3 regions of the Streptomyces yangpuensis genome follow, and region 2 is predicted to be linked to each of the others. Evidence: predicted binding sites of a transcription regulator. Region 2 holds the regulator's gene; each other region holds the start of a gene.
The links. Region 2 encodes HrcA, which represses chaperone genes, less so after heat shock. Its sites were predicted from a motif close to TTNGCACTCNGNNNNNCNGAGTGCNAA; they were not measured.
Positions count from the first base shown of each region.

Region 1 (7,092 bases), 890 kb from region 2:
CGAGGGACTCGAAGCCCTGCTTCGCGCACCCCGCCGGTCCGTGGTCGCCCTGGACTTCGACGGCACCCTCGCCGACATCGTCCCGGACCCGGACCAGGCCAGGGCCCATCCCGAAGCCGTTCCGGCGCTCTCGGCCCTCGCCCCCGAGGTGGACTCGGTGGCCGTCGTCACCGGCCGGCCCGCCGGTGTCGCCGTCCGCTACGGCGGCTTCGCCGGGGTGCCGGGGCTGGAACACCTCGTGGTCCTCGGCCACTACGGCGCCGAACGCTGGGACGCCGTGACCGGCATAGTCCACGCCCCCGCCGAGCACCCCGGGGTGGCGGCCGTACGGGCCGAGCTGCCCGGGTTCCTGGACTCGATCGGGGCCTGGCGCGGCACCTGGATCGAGGAGAAGGGCCGGGCGCTCGCCGTCCACACCCGGCGGGCCGAGGACCCGGCGGCGGCCTTCGCGGCGCTGCGGGAACCCCTGACGGACCTGGCCGCCCGGCACGGGCTGATGGTCGAGCCGGGGCGGGCCGTACTGGAGCTGCGGCCCCCGGGCATGGACAAGGGCGTCGCCCTGACGGAGTTCCTGGCGGAGCGGGACGCGGAGACGGTGCTGTACGCCGGGGACGACCTGGGCGACCTCGCCGCGTACTCGGCCGTCGAGAAGCGCAGGGCCGACGGGCTGCCGGGGCTGCTGGTGTGCAGCGGCTCGGCGGAGGTCCCCGAGCTCGCCGCCCGGGCCGACCTGGTCCTCCCCGGACCGGGCGCGGTCGCCGCCTTCCTGGCCGCCCTGGCCGATGCCCTGCGGGCCTGACCCTCCGCCGCCGGGCGCGCCGCCGCTGCGGGGGCGCTGGCCCGAGCCCCCGCTCCTCAATCGCCGGAGGGGCTGGGCTTTCCAGCCGTCAGGCGCTTGAGGACCGGGTCCGGGCAGAGCCAGGCTGAATCTGTCAGGCCAGGGCCGACAGCTGGGCCTTGAACCACTGGGCCGGGGGAAGGGCCGTCGCGGCCGCCGCCAGGCGCTTGGTGCGGTCCGCCCGCTCGGCATCCGGCATGGACAGCGCCGCGTGCAACGCCTCCGCCGTAGCCGACACGTCGTACGGGTTCACCGTCAGCGCGTCCCGGCGGAGCTCCTCGTACGCCCCCGCCCCCGTCGACAGCACCACCGCGCAGCCCGCCTCCGACACCACCGGGATCTCCTTGGCCACCAGGTTCATCCCGTCCCGCACCGGGTTCACCAGCGCCACGTCCGCCATCCGGTAGACCGCCAGCGACCGCGCGAAGTCGTCCTTCACCGACACCAGCACCGGCTGCCAGTCCTCCGCGGCGAACTCCGCGTTGATCTGCGCGGCCAGCTCCGAGACGGCCGCCGTGTAGTCCCGGTACACCTTCAGGTCCTGCCGCGACGGGTACGCCGAGGCCAGGTGCACCACGCGGCCGCGCCACTCGGGGTGGACCGTCAGCAGCTCCCGGTAGGCCAGCAGGCCCCGCAGGATGTTCTTCGACAGCTCCGTCCGGTCCACCCGGGCGATCGTCCTGCGGTCGCCGATCTCCGCCCGCAGTTCCGCCAGCTTCGCGTCGACCTCCGGCCGGCGCGCGAGGGCCCGCAGCTCGTCCGCGTCCACGCCCAGCGGGTACACGGCCACGCGCCGTTCGTCGTCCAGGTGCGCGGCGCCCATGAAGGCGTCCGCCCAGGCCCGGGTGTGGAAGCCCACCACGTCCGCCCCGAGCATTCCCCGCACCAACTGCTCACGCACGTCGGCCGGGAGCATGTCCAGGAACTCCCGCGACGCCCACGGCGTGTGCGTGAAGTGCCCGATCCGCAGGTCCGGCCGCAGTTCCCGCAACTGCCCCGGGACCAGCGCCAGGTGGTAGTCCTGCACCAGCACGCGGGCGCCCTCGGCGGCCTCCTCGGCCAGGGCGCGGGCGAAGGCCTCGTTGTACGCCACGTAGCCGCCCCACCGGCGCCGGAACTCCGCGTCGAAGACCGGCTCCCGCGGCACGTCGTACAGGTGGTGGTGGGTGAACCACAGCACCGAGTTCGCGATGCCGTTGTACGCGTCGTCGTACATCGTGGGATCGATGTCCAGCATCCGGACGCCCGGCTCGGAGACGTCCCGGCGGACCGCCTCCCGGTCCGCGTCCGACAGCGCCGCACAGACCCAGAGCGCCTCCGGCTGCTCCGAGAGGGCCGCCGAGAGGCCGGAGACGAGACCGCCCCCGCCGCGCCGGGCGCTGAGCGTGCCGTCGGCGGCGAGGGCGTAGGAGAGCGGGCCGCGGTTCGCCGCGACGAGTACCTGAGAAGCCATGCGCCGAACCTAGCCCGGCCCACGCTCGCTCAAACGTATGGACACGTCACGCCACCCGGCGCCGGCCGTACTCCTTCACGCCCAGCATCGGCGGCCGCTCCTCGGTGTCCACCGGGTACGTGTGCGGCACGAAGCCCTCCGGGCCCCGCTCGAACTGCGTCAGCTCCGGCCGTACGAGGTGTCCGCGCGAGAGCCGTACCTGGGCCGTGCGGTAGATCGCCGCGGCCATCCGGCCCAGCGCCTGCCCGCCCTGATGGCGGTGGAGCCGCACGCCCACGTCCACCTGGGCCAGCGCGTCCAGTCCGACCGTGTGCAGCGCGTCGACCAGCAGGCCCAGCTCGACCCCGTAGCCCACCGGGAACGGCAGCCGCTCCAGCAGCGTGCGCCGTACGGCGTACTCGCCGCCCAGCGGCTGGACGAAGCCGGCCAGCTGCGGCCAGTGCAGGTTCAGCAGCGGGCGGGCGACCAGCTCGGTGACCCGGCCGCCCTGGCCGGGAGCGTCCCCCAGCGGGCGGTCGTACATCGCCTTGACGAACTGCACGCCGGGGTCGGTGAGCAGCGGGCCCACGATCCCGGAGACGAAGGTGGCCGAGAAGTCCCGCAGGTCGGCGTCGACGAAGCAGACGATGTCGCCGGTGGTGGCCAGCAGCGAGCGCCACAGCACCTCGCCCTTGCCGGGCAGCGCCGGGATCCTCGGCAGGATCTCGTCGCGGTGCACCACCCGGGCGCCGGCCTTCGCCGCGACCTCGGCGGTCCGGTCGGCCGAGCCCGAGTCGACCACGACCAGCTCGTCCACGAGCGGGACGGGCAGTCCCTCGATCAGCTCACGCCGGATGACCTCGACGATCGCGCCGACCGTTGCCTCCTCGTCCAGCGCGGGCAGCACCACGCTGACCGTGGTCCCGGCCGCCCGTTTGAGGTCGAGCAGCTGGTCGAGCGGTCGGTCGGCGGCGGACCAGGAGCGGTCGGCCAGCCAGCGCTCCACCTCTTCCAGCACCCTCAGTACTCCCTGCGTGTCGGCGATATGGCCGTCTTTGTGATCCATCTCGCGGTTCGGACGGCTGTCTCACCCGCCCGTCCCTTCGGTTACAGTCTTGAACAACGCGAAGGACCACCGCATGCCGGGGTCCCCCGCGCACAAACGCACCGGCGCGCCACAGAGCGCGTGTGCCGGTGCCATACCGCTCATCCAGAGGGGCAGAGGGACACGGCCCGTTGAAGCCCCGGCAACCCTCCAGTCGGTTCTCGCGATCGCGCAGCAGCGCTCGTCAGCGAGGTCCCCGGCTAGGGAAGGTGCCAATTCCGTCTCATGGCGAAATGCGCCATGGGGAAGATGAGGAGAAAGGGCCTCGCCATCATGGCTGCACAGACTGTCGCCACCTCTGTCGATCTCGGACCTGCCACGGGCCTTTCCTGTCGCGAGTGCGGTACCCGCTTCGAGCTCGGTCCCATCTTCGCGTGCGCCGAGTGCTTCGGACCTCTGGAAGTCGCCTACGAGCTGCCGACCGGTGACCCCGAAGCCCTGCGCGCCGCGATCGAGGCCGGCCCGAACAACATCTGGCGCTACGCGCCGCTGCTGCCCGTCCCCGCCGACGTGGCCGCCAAGCCCAGCCTGAACCCCGGCTTCACCAAGCTCGTCGACGCGGCCAACCTGGCCAAGGAGCTGGGCGTCACCGGCAAGCTGTACGTCAAGGACGACTCCGGCAACCCGACGCACTCCTTCAAGGACCGCGTCGTGGCCATCGCCGTCGAGGCCGCCCGCGCCTTCGGCTTCACCACGCTGTCCTGCTCCTCCACCGGCAACCTGGCCGGCGCCGTCGGCGCCGCGGCCGCCCGGGCCGGCTTCCGCTCGTGCGTGTTCATCCCGCACGACCTGGAGCAGGGCAAGGTCGTCATGGCCGGTGTGTACGGCGGTGACCTGGTCGGCATCGAGGGCAACTACGACGACGTCAACCGCTTCTGCTCCGAGCTCATCGGTGACCCGCTGGGCGAGGGCTGGGGCTTCGTCAACGTCAACCTGCGCCCGTACTACGGCGAGGGTTCCAAGACCCTCGCCTACGAGATCTGCGAGCAGCTCGGCTGGCAGCTGCCCGACCAGATCGTCATCCCGATCGCGTCCGGCTCGCAGCTCACGAAGATCGACAAGGGTCTGCAGGAGCTGATCAGGCTCGGCCTCGTCGAGGACAAGCCGTACAAGATCTTCGGGGCCCAGGCCGAGGGCTGCTCCCCGGTGTCGACCGCCTTCAAGGCCGGTCACGACGTGGTCCGCCCGCAGAAGCCGAACACCATCGCGAAGTCCCTCGCGATCGGCAACCCGGCGGACGGCCCGTACGTCCTGGACATCGCGCGCCGCACCGGCGGTTTCGTCGAGGACGTGACCGACGAGCAGGTGGTCGAGGCCATCAAGATCCTCGCGCAGACCGAGGGCATCTTCGCGGAGACCGCGGGCGGCGTGACCGTCGGCGTGACGAAGAAGCTCATCGAGAACGGGCAGCTCGACCCGGCGCTGACCACCGTCGTCCTCAACACCGGTGACGGCCTCAAGACCCTGGAGGCGGTGGCCGCGGACAGCGGGCAGACCGCCACCATCCGCCCGAGCCTGGACGCGTTCCGCGCCGCCGGCCTGGCCTGACCACCCTCCACGTACTACCGGAAAGGCAGTAGCGCCATGAGCGTCAACGTCCGCATCCCCACCATCCTGCGCACCTACACCGGCGGTCAGGCCGAGGTCCCGGCCGAGGGCGCGACCCTCGCCGAGGTCATCGAGTCCCTGGAGAAGAACCACCCGGGCATCGCCGCGCGCGTCCTGGACGACCAGGGCAAGCTCCGCCGCTTCGTGAACGTCTACGTCAACGACGACGATGTGCGCTTCGAGGGTGGGCTGGAGGCGGTCACGCCGGACGGCGCGGGCGTCTCGATCATTCCGGCCGTCGCGGGCGGCTGCTGACCCACCCGGTAAACCGAAATTACCCCCTCCGCTAAAAGCGGAGGGGGTAATTCTGTTTGATTGGGCACGGTACAGTTGGGGAAGTCCCCTCCGCTGGACTTGCCCGCCGCATATGAACGGGTCGCGTGAGGGTCGACATCGGGTCAATGTGCGGGTGCCGTATGGGGCTTTGGCGAGATATGTCTGGCCCGAGTTGCCCTGGAATATGCCAAATTTTCACTCTATTTCAAACTTTCTCGGTGTCCAGATTTCTCGTCGGATTGACCTGTTGCAGACAGCACTCGCGCAGATACATTCAGCCTCGGTCGAAGCGTTCCGACGCAAGTTCTGACCCGGTAACGCGAAGTGCGTTCCCGCGCAAGGGCCAGTAATAGGGGAGTTAGGCATGGCTCAGGGCACCGTCAAGTGGTTCAACGCGGAGAAGGGCTACGGCTTCATCGCGGTCGACGGTGGTGCGGATGTGTTCGTCCACTACAGCGCCATCCAGATGGACGGGTACCGCACCCTTGAAGAGGGTCAGCGGGTCGAGTTCGAGATCTCGCAGGGCCAGAAGGGTCCGCAGGCGGACATGGTCAAGCTCGCGCTCGGCTAGTCCCGGAGCATCGACCACCGACGCTCGGTCTTCCGTCGAAGACCCGGAAGACCTACGAGGGGCCCACATCCCGTGTCCGGGATGTGGGCCCCTCGCGTGTCACCAGGGCCTTCGTCGAAGCCGCTTGCACTCCAGGGGGTCGAGTGCTAATCATTGGCGTTAGCACTCTACGAGTGAGAGTGCTACTGAAACGAGGACCGGGTCGGTGAGGCCCGCAGGGTCCGGTGGGAAGGAACCGCCGGGCACGCAGGCCGTCCGTCGCGGGCGCGGGCGCGGTCCTGGGAGCAATCCACCGCTGTCCGGGAGGACCACTTCAGATGGCCAAGATCATTGCGTTCGACGAGGAGGCCCGTCGCGGCCTCGAGCGTGGGATGAACCAGCTCGCCGACGCCGTCAAGGTCACCCTTGGCCCCAAGGGTCGCAACGTCGTCCTTGAGAAGAAGTGGGGCGCCCCCACGATCACCAACGATGGTGTCTCCATCGCCAAGGAGATCGAGCTCGAGGACCCGTACGAGAAGATCGGCGCCGAGCTGGTCAAGGAAGTCGCCAAGAAGACGGACGACGTCGCCGGCGACGGTACGACCACCGCCACCGTCCTGGCCCAGGCGCTCGTCCGCGAGGGCCTGCGCAACGTGGCCGCCGGTGCCAACCCGATGGCCCTCAAGCGTGGTATCGAGAAGGCCGTCGAGGCCGTCTCCGCCGCCCTGCTCGCCCAGGCCAAGGATGTCGAGACCAAGGAGCAGATCGCTTCCACGGCCTCCATCTCCGCCGCCGACACCCAGATCGGCGAGCTCATCGCCGAGGCCATGGACAAGGTCGGCAAGGAAGGCGTCATCACCGTCGAGGAGTCCCAGACCTTCGGTCTGGAGCTGGAGCTCACCGAGGGTATGCGCTTCGACAAGGGCTACATCTCGGCGTACTTCGCCACCGACATGGAGCGCATGGAGTCGTCCCTCGACGACCCGTACATCCTGATCGTCAACTCCAAGATCGGCTCGGTCAAGGACCTGCTGCCGCTCCTGGAGAAGGTCATGCAGTCCGGCAAGCCGCTGCTGATCATCGCCGAGGACGTCGAGGGCGAGGCCCTGTCGACCCTGGTTGTCAACAAGATCCGCGGCACCTTCAAGTCCGTCGCCGTCAAGGCCCCGGGCTTCGGCGACCGCCGCAAGGCCATGCTCGGCGACATCGCCATCCTCACCGGCGGTACGGTCATCTCCGAGGAGGTCGGCCTCAAGCTGGAGAACGCCGGTCTCGACCTGCTC
Region 1 is NZ_CP102514.1:3,378,408-3,385,499, reverse strand. It holds gene otsB (trehalose-phosphatase) at 1-799, shown strand, start outside; gene NRK68_RS15345 (alpha,alpha-trehalose-phosphate synthase (UDP-forming)) at 933-2,291, opposite strand; gene NRK68_RS15340 (glucosyl-3-phosphoglycerate synthase) at 2,338-3,288, opposite strand; SAM riboswitch class I at 3,474-3,631, shown strand; gene thrC (threonine synthase) at 3,625-4,923, shown strand; gene NRK68_RS15330 (MoaD/ThiS family protein) at 4,960-5,238, shown strand; gene NRK68_RS15325 (cold-shock protein) at 5,624-5,830, shown strand; gene groL (chaperonin GroEL) at 6,148-7,092, shown strand, end outside.
Region 1: a site for HrcA is predicted at 5,990-6,016, ahead of groL (chaperonin GroEL). Genes of this name have one in related genera too.

Region 2 (7,092 bases):
GCGCCGCGAGGAGCGGGGCGGAGCCCGGTGGCGGGTGCGCGATGATGGGGGTATGCCTTCCGCACTCCCCGACGGTGAACCCATGCCCGAAGACGGCTCGCTGCCGTCGCACGCCCTGGCGGGCGCGGGGGAGCGGCCGCTCGGCTTCTACCTGCACGTCCCGTACTGCGCCACGCGCTGCGGATACTGCGACTTCAACACCTACACGGCCACCGAGCTGCGGGGCACCGGAGGCGTGCTCGCTTCCCGCGAGAACTACGCCGACACCCTGATCGACGAGGTCCGGCTCGCCCGGAAGGTCCTCGGCGACGACCCCCGCGAGGTCCGGACCGTGTTCGTCGGCGGCGGCACGCCGACGCTGCTGCCCGCCACCGACCTCGTACGGATGCTCGCGGCGATCCGGGACGAGTTCGGCCTGGCCGCCGACGCCGAGATCACGACCGAGGCCAACCCGGAGTCCGTGGACCCGGCCTACCTGGCCGAGCTGCGCGCCGGGGGCTTCAACCGGATCTCCTTCGGCATGCAGAGCGCCAAGCAGCACGTCCTGAAGGTCCTGGACCGCACCCACACCCCCGGACGCCCCGAGGCCTGCGTGGCGGAGGCCCGCGCGGCGGGCTTCGAGCACGTCAACCTCGACCTGATCTACGGGACGCCCGGCGAGACGGACCAGGACTGGCGGGACTCCCTCGCCGCCGCCCTCGGGGCCGGCCCGGACCACGTCAGCGCGTACGCGCTGATCGTCGAGGAGGGCACGCAGCTGGCCCGCCGGATCCGCCGGGGCGAGGTCCCCATGACCGACGACGACGTCCACGCCGACCGCTACCTGATCGCCGACGAGGTCATGGCCGCGGCCGGCTACTCCTGGTACGAGGTCTCGAACTGGGCCGCCTCCGAGGCCGGGCGCTGCCTGCACAACGAGCTGTACTGGCGCGGCGCCGACTGGTGGGGCGCAGGTCCCGGCGCGCACTCGCACGTGGGCGGGGTGCGCTGGTGGAACGTCAAGCACCCCGGCGCCTACGCCGCCGCCCTCGCGGAGGGACGCTCCCCGGGTGCGGGGCGCGAGCTCCTCTCGGACGAGGACCGCCGCGTGGAGCGGATCCTGCTGGAGCTGCGCCTGGTGGACGGGGTCCCGCTGTCCCTGCTCGCCGCGGCCGGCCTCGCGGCGTCCCGCAGGGCTCTCGCGGACGGGCTCCTGGAGCCGGGGCCCTACGAGGCCGGGCGGGCCGTGCTGACCCTGCGCGGGCGGCTGCTGGCCGACGCGGTGGTCCGCGACCTGGTCGACTGATCACCTTCCCGGGTGAACCCGCGCGGATCCGGGTCAGCGCTGCCTACCCTGTTCCTAGCCTGTCGTCGTACCTCACGGCGGCAGAAACGGAGGGCCGGAGATGACCGCTGTGGACGATCAGCGCATGACCGAGTTCTTCGAGAGCCTCGCGGCTCCCGAGGGCGTCAAGGTCGAGCTCCTCCGGGGGGAAATCGTGATGATGGCCGGGCCCGACGTGGTCCACAACCTGATCGTGCTGTTCATCGCGCGTCAGATCCCCCCCGACCGCTGGTACCCGCTCCAGACCCAGGACGTGGCCATTCCAGGGGAGTCCTCCGAGCCTCAGCCCGATCTCGTCGTGGTCGCTCCGGAAGCGCTTCCGGAGGGAAGCGGTCGGCTCCTGCCGGTGCAGGCCGTCTCGCTCCTCGTCGAGGTCGTCTCGAAGACGAGCAAGGTGCGCGACTACGTGACGAAGCGCTCCATCTATGCCGCGGGCGGTGTTCCCGCCTACCTGATCGTCGACCCCTTCGAAGCGAAGTGCACGCTGCTCACCGAGCCGTTCGGCGGCGGGGACCAGGCCGACTACCGCACGGCGCGGACCAGCAAGTTCGCAGAACCGGTCCCGCTCGACGGCCTCGGAGTGACGCTCGACACCGCGGAGTTCGGCACCCTGCCGTAGATCAGGCCGGGGCCGTGACGAAGTCGATGAGCTCCTCCACGCGGCCCAGCAGGGTCGGTTCCAGGTCCTTGTAGGACGTCACCCGGGACAGGATGTGCTGCCAGGCGGCCCCGGTGTTCTCCGGCCAGCCCAGGGCCCGGCAGACGCCCGTCTTCCAGTCCTGGCCGCGCGGGACCACCGGCCATGCGGCGATGCCCAGCGCCGACGGTTTCACCGCCTGCCAGACGTCCACGTACGGGTGACCCACCACCAGCACGTCCGGCGAGGTCACCGCGGCGGCGATACGGGACTCCTTCGAGCCCGGCACCAGATGGTCCACCAGCACCCCCAGCCGGGCGTCCGGCGCCGGGCCGAACTCCGCCACCACCGCCGGCAGGTCGTCGACGCCCTCCAGGTACTCGACCACCACGCCCTCGATGCGCAGGTCGTCGCCCCAGACCCGCTCCACCAGCTCGGCGTCGTGCCGGCCCTCGACATAGATCCGGCCCGCCCGGGCCACCCGCGCCCGGGCTCCGGGGACGGCGATCGACCCCGAGGCCGTACGGGCCGGCGCCGACGGGCCCCGCGGCGGGCGGACCAGGGTGACCACCGCGCCCTCCAGCAGGAAGCCCCGCGGCTCCATCGGGAACACCCGGCGCTTGCCGAAGCGGTCCTCCAGGGTCACCGTGCCCGCCTCGCAGGCCACCACGGCGCCGCAGAAGTCCGTACCGGCCACCTCGACGACCAGGTCCGGTTCGGCGGCGACCTCGGGGACGGCCTTCGGCCGCTTCCACTGGGGGGTCAGGTCGGGGGAGTACTCGCGCATCCGGCCGACACTAGGAGAGCCCTGCGCGTCCCGCCTACGACACGCCGGAACGGGCCGCCAGTGTGGCGCGTTGCGCACGGACGAACTCGGCGGTGACCACCGCTCCGTGACCGGGCACGTACAACGCGTCCTCGCCGCCCAGTGACAGCAGCCGGTCCAGGGCGGCGGGCCACTGCCGGGGCATCGCGTCCGGGCCCGCCATCGGCTCGCCCGACTCCTCGACCAGGTCCCCGCAGAACACCGTCTCGCGCTCGCCCGGGACGAAGACGGCCAGGTCGTGCCCGGTGTGCCCGGGCCCCACGTTGGCCAGCAGCACCTGCACCCCGCCCAGGTCCAGCGTCCACTCGCCCGACACGTGATGGCCGGGCAGCACCAGCCGCTCCACGGCCTCGGCCGCCTCCGCCTCGGCGAGCCCGTGCCGCACCGCGTCCCCGCGCAGCTCCTCGCGGTCCGCGGCGAGCAGCGCGGCCAGCCCGACCGCCCCGTAGACCTCGGCCCCCGGGAAGGCCGCCGCACCCAGGACGTGATCGAAATGGCCGTGCGTGAATGCGATATGGGTCACGCTCCGGCCCGTCAGCCGCTCGGCCTCGGCCCGCACCCCGGCACCCTCGCGCAGGCACGAGCCCGGGTCGATCAGGAGCACGGAATCGTCCCCCACCACCAGCCCCACCGTGCAGTCCCACACCGGCAGACGCCGTCGGCCGGCCCGCCCGGTGAGCCGTTCCCAGCCCGCCTCTTCCCATCGCACGTCCATGCCGCGACGCTACCCTGGCGGGCCTCCCTTGCCAGGGTCTTACTACCCGGCCGTACACTGAGCGGGGGCTCTCTGGCACTCGAACCCACAGAGTGCCAACGAACGTCAGAACACGTCGGAACACGGCAACGGATCACGCTGGAGGTGTGCGCGATGCTCAGCGAACGCAGACTCGAAGTGCTGCGCGCCATCGTCCAGGACTACGTCGGGACGGAGGAGCCGGTCGGCTCCAAGGCGCTCACCGAGCGGCACCGGCTCGGCGTCTCGCCCGCCACCGTGCGCAACGACATGGCGGTGCTGGAGGAAGAGGGCTACATCGCCCAGCCCCACACCAGCGCCGGCCGGATCCCCACCGACAAGGGCTACCGCCTCTTCGTCGACAAGCTGGCGGGGGTCAAGCCGCTGTCCACGCCCGAGCGCCGGGCCATCCAGAACTTCCTCGACGGCGCCGTCGACCTCGACGACGTCGTCGGCCGCACCGTGCGGCTGCTCGCGCAGCTCACCCGGCAGGTGGCGGTCGTCCAGTACCCGAGCCTGACCCGGTCGACCGTCCGGCACGTGGAGCTGCTCTCGCTCGCTCCCGCACGCCTGATGCTCGTACTGATCACGGACACCGGACGCGTCGAGCAGCGGCTCGTCGACTGCCCGAGCCCCTTCGGCGAGGCCTCGCTGGCCGACCTGCGGGCCCGGCTCAACAGCAGGGTCGTCGGCCGTCGCTTCACCGACGTGCCCCCGCTCGTCCAGGACCTGCCGGAGTCCTTCGAGGCCGACGACCGCGGCACGGTCTCCACCGTGCTGTCGACCCTCCTCGAAACGCTGGTGGAGGAGGCGGAGGAGCGGCTGATGATCGGCGGCACCGCCAATCTCACCCGCTTCGGACACGATTTCCCCCTGACGATCAGGCCGGTGCTGGAGGCGCTGGAGGAGCAGGTCGTGCTCCTCAAGCTGCTCGGCGAGGCCAACGAGTCGGGGATGGCCGTAAGGATCGGGCACGAGAACGCCTACGAGGGGCTCAACTCCACGTCGGTCGTCTCGGTCGGTTACGGTTCGGGCGGCGAAACCGTCGCCAAACTCGGCGTGGTCGGACCGACCCGCATGGACTACCCCGGAACGATGGGAGCGGTACGCGCAGTGGCACGTTACGTCGGACAGATCCTGGCGGAGTCGTAAGTGGCCACGGACTACTACGCCGTTCTCGGCGTGCGCCGCGACGCATCGCAGGACGAGATCAAGAAGGCCTTCCGGCGCCTCGCGCGTGAACTCCACCCGGACGTGAATCCGGATCCGAAGACGCAGGAGCGCTTCAAGGAGATCAACGCGGCCTACGAGGTGCTCTCGGACCCGCAGAAGAAGCAGGTCTACGACCTCGGCGGCGACCCGCTGTCCGCCTCCGGCGGTGGCGGCGGAGCCGGCGGCTTCGGCGCGGGCGGCTTCGGCAACTTCTCCGACATCATGGACGCCTTCTTCGGCCAGGCCTCGCAGCGCGGCCCGCGCTCGCGGACCCGGCGCGGCCAGGACGCCATGATCCGCCTCGACCTCGAGCTCGACGAGGCGGCCTTCGGGACCACCAAGGACATCCAGGTGGACACGGCCGTCGTCTGCACCACCTGCTCCGGCGAGGGTGCCGCCCCCGGCACCTCGGCGCAGACGTGTGACATGTGCCGCGGCCGCGGTGAGGTCTCGCAGGTCACCCGGTCCTTCCTGGGCCAGGTCATGACCTCGCGCCCCTGCCCGCAGTGCCAGGGCTTCGGCACCGTCGTCCCGACCCCGTGCCACGAGTGCGCGGGCGACGGCCGGGTCCGCTCCCGCCGCAGCCTCACGGTCAAGATCCCGGCCGGTGTCGAGAACGGCACCCGGATCCAGCTCGCGGGCGAGGGCGAGGTCGGCCCCGGCGGCGGCCCCGCCGGCGACCTGTACGTGGAGATCCACGAGCTGGCGCACCCGACCTTCCAGCGCCGCGGGGACGACCTGCACTGCACGGTCACCATCCCCATGACGGCGGCCGCGCTGGGCACCAAATGCCCGCTGGAGACGCTCGACGGGCTGGAGGAGATCGACATCCGGCCCGGCACCGGGTCCGGCCAGGCGATCCCGCTGCACGGGCGCGGCGTCACCCACCTGCGCGGCGGCGGGCGCGGCGACCTGATCGTCCACGTCGAGGTCACCACCCCGACCAAGCTGGACGCCCAGCAGGAGGAACTGCTGCGCCAGCTGGCGAAGCTGCGCGGCGAGGAGCGGCCCATGGGCCAGTTCGCGCCGGGCCAGCAGGGCCTGTTCAGCCGTCTGAAGGACGCGTTCAACGGTCGCTGACCGAAGGCCGCGCACCGCTTCGAGCCCGGTCCGGGGACGCCCCCGGCCGGGCTCTTCGCGTGCCCCCGGCAGCCGCCCGCGGGGCCGCCGGGAGCGGACTATGCCAGGCGAATGCGGTGATTCGGCCCCATGGGCGGGACGTGGCACGATGCAGTGCATGTCCACCGCCGCGAACGGTCTCTCCCCCCACCCGATCGTGCAGGCTCCCATGGCGGGCGGCGCCTCCTGCCCGCCGCTCGTCGCCGCCGTGTGCGAGGCGGGCGGACTGGGCTTCCTCGCCGGGGGCTACAAGACCGCCGACGGGATGTACCAGGAGATCAAACAGGTGCGCGCCCTCACCCGGTACCGCTTCGGCGTGAACCTCTTCATGCCGCAGACCGGGTACGCCGACCCGGCCGCGGTGGAGGCGTACCGCGGGCAGCTGGCCGGCGAGGCGAGCTGGTACGAGATCTCGCTCGCCGAGGAGGACATCATCGGCACCAGCGACGACGGCTACGACGCCAAGCTGGCCATCCTCCTCGAGGACCCGGTCCCGGTGGTGTCGTTCACCTTCGGCTGTCCCGACCCCACGGCCCTCGCCGCCCTGCGCAAGGCCGGTACGTACACCGTCGTCACGGTGACCTCCGTCGAGGAGGCCCGCAGCGCCCAGCAGGCGGGCGCCGACGCCGTCTGCGTCCAGGGCGTCGAGGCGGGCGGCCACCAGGGCACCCACCGGGACGACCCGCAGATCGACGGCACGGCGGCCGTGGGACTGCTCGCGCTGGTGGCGCAGGTACGGGAGGCCGTGGCCCTGCCGATCATCGCCGCGGGCGGAGTCATGCGGGGCGCGCAGATCGCCGCGCTGCTGGCGGCCGGCGCGGCGGCGGCGCAGCTCGGCACGGCCTTCCTGGTGTGCCCCGAATCGGGGGCGGACCCCGTCCACAAGAAGGCGCTGACCGATCCGCTCTTCGTCCGGACGGAACTGACCCGGGCCTTCTCCGGGCGGCCGGCCCGGGGACTGGTCAACCGCTTCGTGCGGGAGCACGGCCCCTACGCCCCGGCCGCCTACCCCCAGGTCCACCACCTGACCTCGGGGCTGCGCAAGGCGGCCGCCGCGGCCGGGGACCCGCAGGGCATGGCCCTCTTCGCGGGCCAGGGGCACCGGCTGGCCAGAGCGCTGCCGGCGGCGCAGCTGGTCGAGGTGCTGGCGGCCGAACTGGCCGAGGCACAGAACACGTTGAAGGACATGCAGATGAGGAGTGCGTCATGACGGCCCCGGTGTTCGTGGTCGAAGAGGTCCC
Region 2 is NZ_CP102514.1:2,489,649-2,496,740, reverse strand. It holds gene hemW (radical SAM family heme chaperone HemW) at 53-1,285, shown strand; gene NRK68_RS11510 (Uma2 family endonuclease) at 1,386-1,943, shown strand; gene NRK68_RS11505 (DUF3097 domain-containing protein) at 1,945-2,748, opposite strand; gene NRK68_RS11500 (MBL fold metallo-hydrolase) at 2,783-3,502, opposite strand; gene hrcA (heat-inducible transcriptional repressor HrcA) at 3,656-4,672, shown strand; gene dnaJ (molecular chaperone DnaJ) at 4,673-5,812, shown strand; gene NRK68_RS11485 (nitronate monooxygenase) at 5,970-7,061, shown strand; gene NRK68_RS11480 (16S rRNA (uracil(1498)-N(3))-methyltransferase) at 7,058-7,092, shown strand, end outside.

Region 3 (7,092 bases), 2.0 Mb from region 2:
GTGTTTACTCCCCCCGGCCCGTCCTTTTGGGGGTTTCCCGGCGGTCTTTCGGATTTCCGGGGCGGGACGGTCGGTCAAGGGTGGAGCGCAGCGACATCGCGAAGCGACGCGACGAAGGAGCGCCCTTGACGGGCCGGCACGACACGGAGAGACGATGGGACTGCCGGGAAACCCCCATACGCGGCTCTGATGCCGCCCGAGGGGATCCCGTCCCCACACCACCCCGTCGGCTCCCGCCACGCCCCGACCGCGCTGCACCCGGAGGGCCGGGTCCCGGGGGTGGAGGCGCCGCCCGAGCGTGGCCCCCGTACGCGGCCTCGCCCCCAGCCTCGCCCCCGTACGCGCCCCCGGCCCCGGCCCCGCCCCGCCCCCTACGCCCGTACCGCCGGCGTGATCGTCGTTTCTGCCGGGCCTCTGGTGTCCGCCTCGCGTTGGCGTTCCGCGCTGTCGCTGATGCGGAGGAGGAGGGCGATCATGATCCAGTTGGCCAGGAGGGACGAGCCGCCCTTCGCCAGGAAGGGCAGGGCCTTGCCCGTCAGGGGGATCAGGCCCGTGACGCCTCCGGCGACCACGAAGACCTGGAGCGCCAGCGCCGAGGCCAGGCCCACCGCCAGCAGCTTGCCGAAGGGGTCGCGGGCGCCGAGCGCCATCCGCAGCCCGCGCTGCACGAGCAGCGCGTAGAGGATCAGTACGGCCATCACCCCGGCCAGGCCGAGCTCCTCGCCCACCGTCGTGAGGATGAAGTCGCTGCGCCCGGCGAACTTGATCAGCTCGGGGTGTCCCTGCCCGAGGCCGGTCCCGGACATGCCGCCCGTCCCGAAGCTGAACAGCGCCTGCGCCGACTGGTCCGAGGTGATGCCCGGGGGAGGGGTGTCCCAGTAGACGGAGAGCGGGTTCAGCCAGGCCGCCACGCGCGCCTTGACGTGCGGTTCCGTCGAGCCGACCACGAACGCGCCCGCCGCGGCCATGAGGACGCCGCACACGATCCAGCTGGTGCGCTCGGTGGCGACGTACAGCATCACCACGAAGACGCCGAAGAAGATCAGCGACGTGCCCAGGTCGCGCTCGAAGACCAGCACCAGCATCGAGAGGATCCACACCGTGATGATGGGTCCGAGCTGGCGCATCGGGGGCAGCCGCATGCCGAGGAACTTCCGGCCCGTCAGGGCGAGGGAGTCCCGGTGGACGACCAGGTAGCCGGCGAAGAAGATCGCGATCATGATCTTCACGAACTCGCCGGGCTGGATCGAGAACCCGAAGAGGATGATCCACCGCTTGGCCCCGTACGTGTCCGCGCCGAAGAACGCCGGCGCGATCAGCAGCACCAGCGCGACCGCCATCGTGATGTAGATGAACCGCTGGAGCAGCCGGTGGTCGCGCAGCAGGGCCAGTACCGCGATGCAGGCGGCGACGCCGACCACCGTCCACAGCAGCTGGCCCGGGGCGTTCGCGTCCGAGTTCCACCGCTCGATGTAGCCCTGGTCGAGCCGGTGGATCAGTACGAGCCCCAGCCCGGTCAGCAGCATGGCCAGCGGGAAGACCAGCGGGTCCGCGTAGGCGGCGAAGCGGCGCACGCCCAGGTGCCCCACCAGTGACAGCAGCGTCATGCTGATGGTGAAGTAGGCGAGGTTGGGCGGGAGCACGCCGTTCATGGCGAGGCCCGCGGCGGCGTGCCCGAAGACGGCGATGGCGATGACGAAGGCGAGGAGCAGCGCCTCGGTGCGACGGCGGGCGCCCGCCGTCGTCAGGGGCCTCAGTCCACGCACGGGATGCCGCCGCCGTCCTGGGGGGTGGACGGGGAGGGCGGGGAGGGCGGGGAAGAGGGCGGGGAAGAGGGCGGGGAAGAGGGCGGGGGTGACGCCTCACGCGCCCCCGGCGCAGCGCCGGCCGCACCGGCCGAGGCGCTCGGCGCGCCGGGGCTTGCGGAAGCCTTGGGTCCGATCTGCTCTGCAATGAGGCGCTTTATCTTCATATCATCTACGACGTTGATGTCCTCCCCGAGGTTCCGTCCCCCTCCGGCGGTACGGGGAGCCGGGCGGCGCAGCCCCGCCGGGGAACCGTTACGTCGGCCGCCCCGTGCGGCGGCGGGTCAGGGCGTCGCGGGTGGCCGCGGTCAGCGCCCAGGCCGGGAAGGCGAACGCGGTCAGCCCCAGGCCGATCGGCGCCAGGGAGGTGAGCAGGCTCATCTGCACCGCGTGGTCGGCCCCCGGCCCGCTGACGCGGGCCGCCACCGGCGCCGCCGGGCGGTCGTCGAAGTCGCCGTAGATCCCGATGCCGGGAAGGGTGAACGATCCGTCGGCGGCGGTGAAGGACCCCGCGCACGTCAGTGTGCGGTCCCCCGCGGAGCCGGGCTCCCCCCACACGCACCGCTCCGCGGTGAACGCGCCGTCCACGCCCGTCAGCTGCGTGATGAGCCGCGGCACGGCCGCGTGCCACATGAAGATCCCGACGGCGAGGCCGATCGCGATCGGGATGGCGTGTATCCACCGCACGCCGGAGTTTGTCCTGGTCATGTCCGGGACAGTAGTGATCCCGAGCCGGCGTGCGTGCGGGATTTCCGTGGCCGGATCCGCGCGTCCGCGCAACGCCCGGCGGCCGGGAATTGGCACTCCGCTTGACCGAGTGCTAATCGCCGGAATAGTCTCGCACCTGGCACTCACCCCAGGTGAGTGCCAACACAGCGACAGGCAGGTCCGGCACCCGCGACGACGGATCGACCTGGTCGCCACCTCAGACAGTTAACCCCGGATCTCCGAAGGGGGAGGTCGGACAGTGACGACCGCCAGCTCCAAGGTTGCCATCAAGCCGCTTGAGGACCGCATTGTGGTCCAGCCGCTCGACGCCGAGCAGACCACGGCCTCCGGCCTGGTCATCCCGGACACCGCGAAGGAGAAGCCCCAGGAGGGCGTCGTCCTCGCGGTCGGCCCGGGTCGCTTCGAGGACGGCCAGCGTCTCCCGCTGGACGTCACCGTCGGCGACATCGTGCTGTACAGCAAGTACGGCGGCACCGAAGTGAAGTACAGCGGCGAGGAGTACCTCGTCCTCTCGGCTCGCGACGTGCTCGCGATCGTCGAGAAGTAATTTCGCTTCACAGCACTGCTTTGAGCTGCGCCCCTGGTCACCCCGCTGATTGCCGGGCGGCGAGGGGCGCAGCCCGTTAAACCGAGTTTTCGAGAGGGCTGAACCGCTCCCATGGCGAAGATCCTGAAGTTCGACGAGGACGCCCGTCGCGCCCTCGAGCGCGGCGTCAACAAGCTTGCCGACACGGTCAAGGTGACGATCGGCCCCAAGGGCCGCAACGTCGTCATCGACAAGAAGTTCGGCGCCCCCACCATCACCAACGACGGTGTCACCATCGCCCGCGAGGTCGAGCTGGACGACCCGTACGAGAACCTGGGCGCGCAGCTCGTGAAGGAGGTGGCGACCAAGACCAACGACATCGCGGGTGACGGCACCACCACCGCCACCGTGCTGGCCCAGGCGCTGGTCCGCGAGGGTCTGCGCAACGTCGCCGCCGGCGCTTCCCCGGCCGCCCTGAAGAAGGGCATCGACGCCGCGGTCAAGGCCGTGTCCGAGGACCTCCTCGCGACCGCCCGCCCGATCGAGGACAAGTCCGACATCGCCGCCGTGGCCGCGCTCTCCGCGCAGGACGCCCAGGTCGGCGAGCTCATCGCCGAGGCGATGGACAAGGTCGGCAAGGACGGTGTCATCACCGTCGAGGAGTCCAACACCTTCGGCCTGGAGCTGGAGTTCACCGAGGGCATGGCCTTCGACAAGGGCTACCTCTCGCCGTACATGGTCTCCGACCAGGAGCGTATGGAGGCCGTCCTCGACGACCCGTACATCCTGATCAACCAGGGCAAGATCTCCTCGATCCAGGACCTCCTGCCGCTGCTGGAGAAGGTCATCCAGGCCGGTGGCTCCAAGCCGCTGCTGATCATCGCCGAGGACGTCGAGGGCGAGGCGCTCTCCACCCTCGTCGTCAACAAGATCCGCGGCACCTTCAACGCGGTGGCCGTCAAGGCCCCGGGCTTCGGTGACCGCCGCAAGGCGATGCTGCAGGACATGGCCACCCTCACCGGTGCCACCGTCATCGCCGAGGAGGTCGGCCTCAAGCTCGACCAGGCCGGTCTGGACGTACTGGGCTCCGCCCGCCGCGTCACCATCTCCAAGGACGACACCACCATCGTCGACGGTGCGGGCAGCTCCGACGAGGTCCTCGGCCGCGTGAACCAGATCAAGGCCGAGATCGAGGCCACGGACTCGGACTGGGACCGCGAGAAGCTGCAGGAGCGCTTGGCGAAGCTCGCCGGCGGCGTCTGCGTCATCAAGGTCGGCGCCGCCACCGAGGTGGAGCTCAAGGAGAAGAAGCACCGTCTCGAGGACGCCATCTCCGCGACCCGCGCCGCGGTCGAGGAGGGCATCGTCTCCGGCGGTGGCTCCGCGCTCGTCCACGCCGTCAAGGTCCTCGAGGGCAACCTCGGCCTGTCGGGCGACGAGGCCACCGGTGTCTCGGTCGTGCGCCGCGCCGCCGTCGAGCCGCTGCGCTGGATCGCCGAGAACGCCGGCCTCGAGGGCTACGTCATCACCTCGAAGGTCTCCGAGCTCGACAAGGGCCAGGGCTTCAACGCCGCCACCGGCGAGTACGGCGACCTGGTCAAGGCCGGCGTCATCGACCCGGTGAAGGTCACCCGTTCCGCGCTGGAGAACGCCGCCTCCATCGCCTCCCTGCTGCTCACGACCGAGACCCTGGTCGTCGAGAAGCCGGCGGAGGACGAGGGCGACGCCGGTCACGGCCACGGTCACGGCCACAGCCACTGATCGCGTTCCACGTCGAAGGCCCCGTTCCGCAGTCGCGGAGCGGGGCCTTCCCCGTGTTCGGGTCTCAGGTTCCGTAGGGCGTTCCGGTTCCGCCCATCTGACGTTGCAGGGCTGCGGGGTTGTAGTGCCACCAGCCCTCGACGATCTCTCCGTTCGTGCACCGGAAGGTCGTGGTCCCGGACATCTCGTACGTCTTCCCGGTCGGTGCGACCCCCATGAACTCTCCCTTGTGGGTGCCGCGCCAGTTCCACACCGTCGTGACCATGTCGCCCTCGGCCACCTGGGCCACCGGCTCGAAGGTCATGTCGAAGCCCGCGCGCCACATCTCCATGTCGGAGCGCATGCTCTCGCGTCCGATGACGGTGGCCTCCTCCTTGCTGACGTCGTGGTCGATGTAGTTCGTCGCGAAGCACTCGTCGAGGACGCTCATGTCGCCGGCCATCGCGGCTTCCTGGAACACCCGGTTGCAGAGCTGCTTGTTGAGGTGCTCGTCGCGGACCACGTCGAGGTTCATGAAGGTCGGCATTCCCTCGCAGAGGGCCACCATCTCCTGGAACATCCGGTCCGTCTCGGGGAGCTGAGAGTTCTTCATCGCCTCCTCGTACGAGGCGAATTCCACCATGTCCACGTAGTGGTTCCGGGCCTCGCGGTCCTGGCCGATCATCGTGTGCGTGGCGGTGCGCCTGCCGCTGCTCTGTTCCGCCCATCGGTCTATGAGCGCGTTCATCTCATCGAACCGCGTGGTTTCATAATCGATCACTTGTACGAATGTCATCGCGTCGCCTCCCGCTGGAGATGGGACATGTCCAGTTTAGGGAGATTGGTAATATTTGGCGGCTTCGGTGGGTGTCGACAGGGCCTTACCGGCGGGTCACGAACGCTACTGCGGCCCGTACTTGCGGCCCGTGCGCGAGGACACCCCGCCCAGCAGCCCGCGCGGCGTCAGCTTCACCACGCCCATCAGGGCCTTGTACCGCGGGTCCGGGATCGACACCGTCTTCCCGCGGGCCAGGTCGGCCAGGGCCGCCGCCACCAGCTTGTCGGCGTCCAGCCACATCCAGCCGGGGATGTTGTCCGTGCCCATGCCGGCGCGCTGGTGGAACTCCGTCCGGACGAAGCCCGGGCACAGCGCCATCAGCCGGACCCCGGACCCGGCCATGTCCCGCGCCGCGCCCTGGGTGAACTGCACGACCCAGGCCTTGCTGGCCCCGTACGTACCCCGGGGTACGAAGGCGGCCACCGAGGCCACGTTGATCACGCCGCCGCGGCCGCGCGAGCGCATCGACTCCGAGGCCGCCGAGGTCAGCCGCAGCACCGCCTCGACGTGCACCTTCAGCATGGTCAGCTCGTCGGCCATGGAGACCTCGAGGTAGCGGCCCTTGTTGCCGAAGCCGGCGTTGTTGACCAGCAGGTCCACGGGGTGCGTACGGTCACCGAGACGCTTCTCGACCGCCGCGATGCCCGCCTCGGTGGCGAGGTCGGCGGCCAGCACCTCGGCCTCGATGCCGTGCCGGTCGTGCAGCTCGGTGGCCTGCTCGCCGAGCCGCTTCGTGTCGCGCGCGACCAGCACCAGGTTGTGTCCCTCGGCGGCGAGTTTGCGTGCGAAGGCGGCGCCGATGCCCGCCGTGGATCCCGTAATCAGCGCAGTCGTCATAGGCGCAACCTAGCCGCCCCGGACGACAGCGCTAACGCGCCCCGGCCCCGGCCCCGTACTTCTCCACGTACTGGCGCACGGTCTCGTGTGCCTTCGGCTCCATCGCCGCGCCCGCGGCGAGGGTGCGCGGCAGCAGGGCGCGCTCGGTGGTGAAGGCGCGGAACCACAGCTGCACCGTCACGTCGTGGTCCGGCCGGTGGATGATCTCGATGGGGTCGCCGGGGGAGACCGAGCCCTCCTGGATCACCCGCAGGTACGCGCCCGGCCGGGCCTCCCGGGTGAACCGCTTCACCCAGCCCGCCTCGCCCAGCGCCCCCTGGAACGTGCGGCACGGGATGCGGGCCGAGGCCACTTCCAGGACCAGGTCCGCGCCGACCCGCCAGCGGTCGCCGAGCCGTGCGGTGTTCAGGTCGATGCCGGAGGTCGTGAAGTTCTCGCCGAAGAGCCCGCCGGGCAGCTCGCGGCCCAGCTCCCGCTCCCACAGGTCGAGGTCCTCGCGGGCGTACGCGTAGACGGCCTGGTGGTCGCCGCCGTGGTGGCGGCGGTTGCAGATGGCGTCGCCGTCCAGGCCGCTGCCCAGGCCGGTGGCCTTGTCGCCGGGAGCGAAGACGCGGACC
Region 3 is NZ_CP102514.1:4,445,784-4,452,875, forward strand. It holds gene NRK68_RS20470 (FtsW/RodA/SpoVE family cell cycle protein) at 372-1,766, opposite strand; gene NRK68_RS20475 (hypothetical protein) at 2,061-2,513, opposite strand; gene groES (co-chaperone GroES) at 2,773-3,081, shown strand; gene groL (chaperonin GroEL) at 3,193-4,821, shown strand; gene NRK68_RS20490 (ester cyclase) at 4,886-5,581, opposite strand; gene NRK68_RS20495 (SDR family NAD(P)-dependent oxidoreductase) at 5,702-6,475, opposite strand; gene NRK68_RS20500 (MOSC domain-containing protein) at 6,507-7,092, opposite strand, start outside.
Region 3: a site for HrcA is predicted at 2,603-2,629, ahead of groES (co-chaperone GroES). Genes of this name have one in related genera too.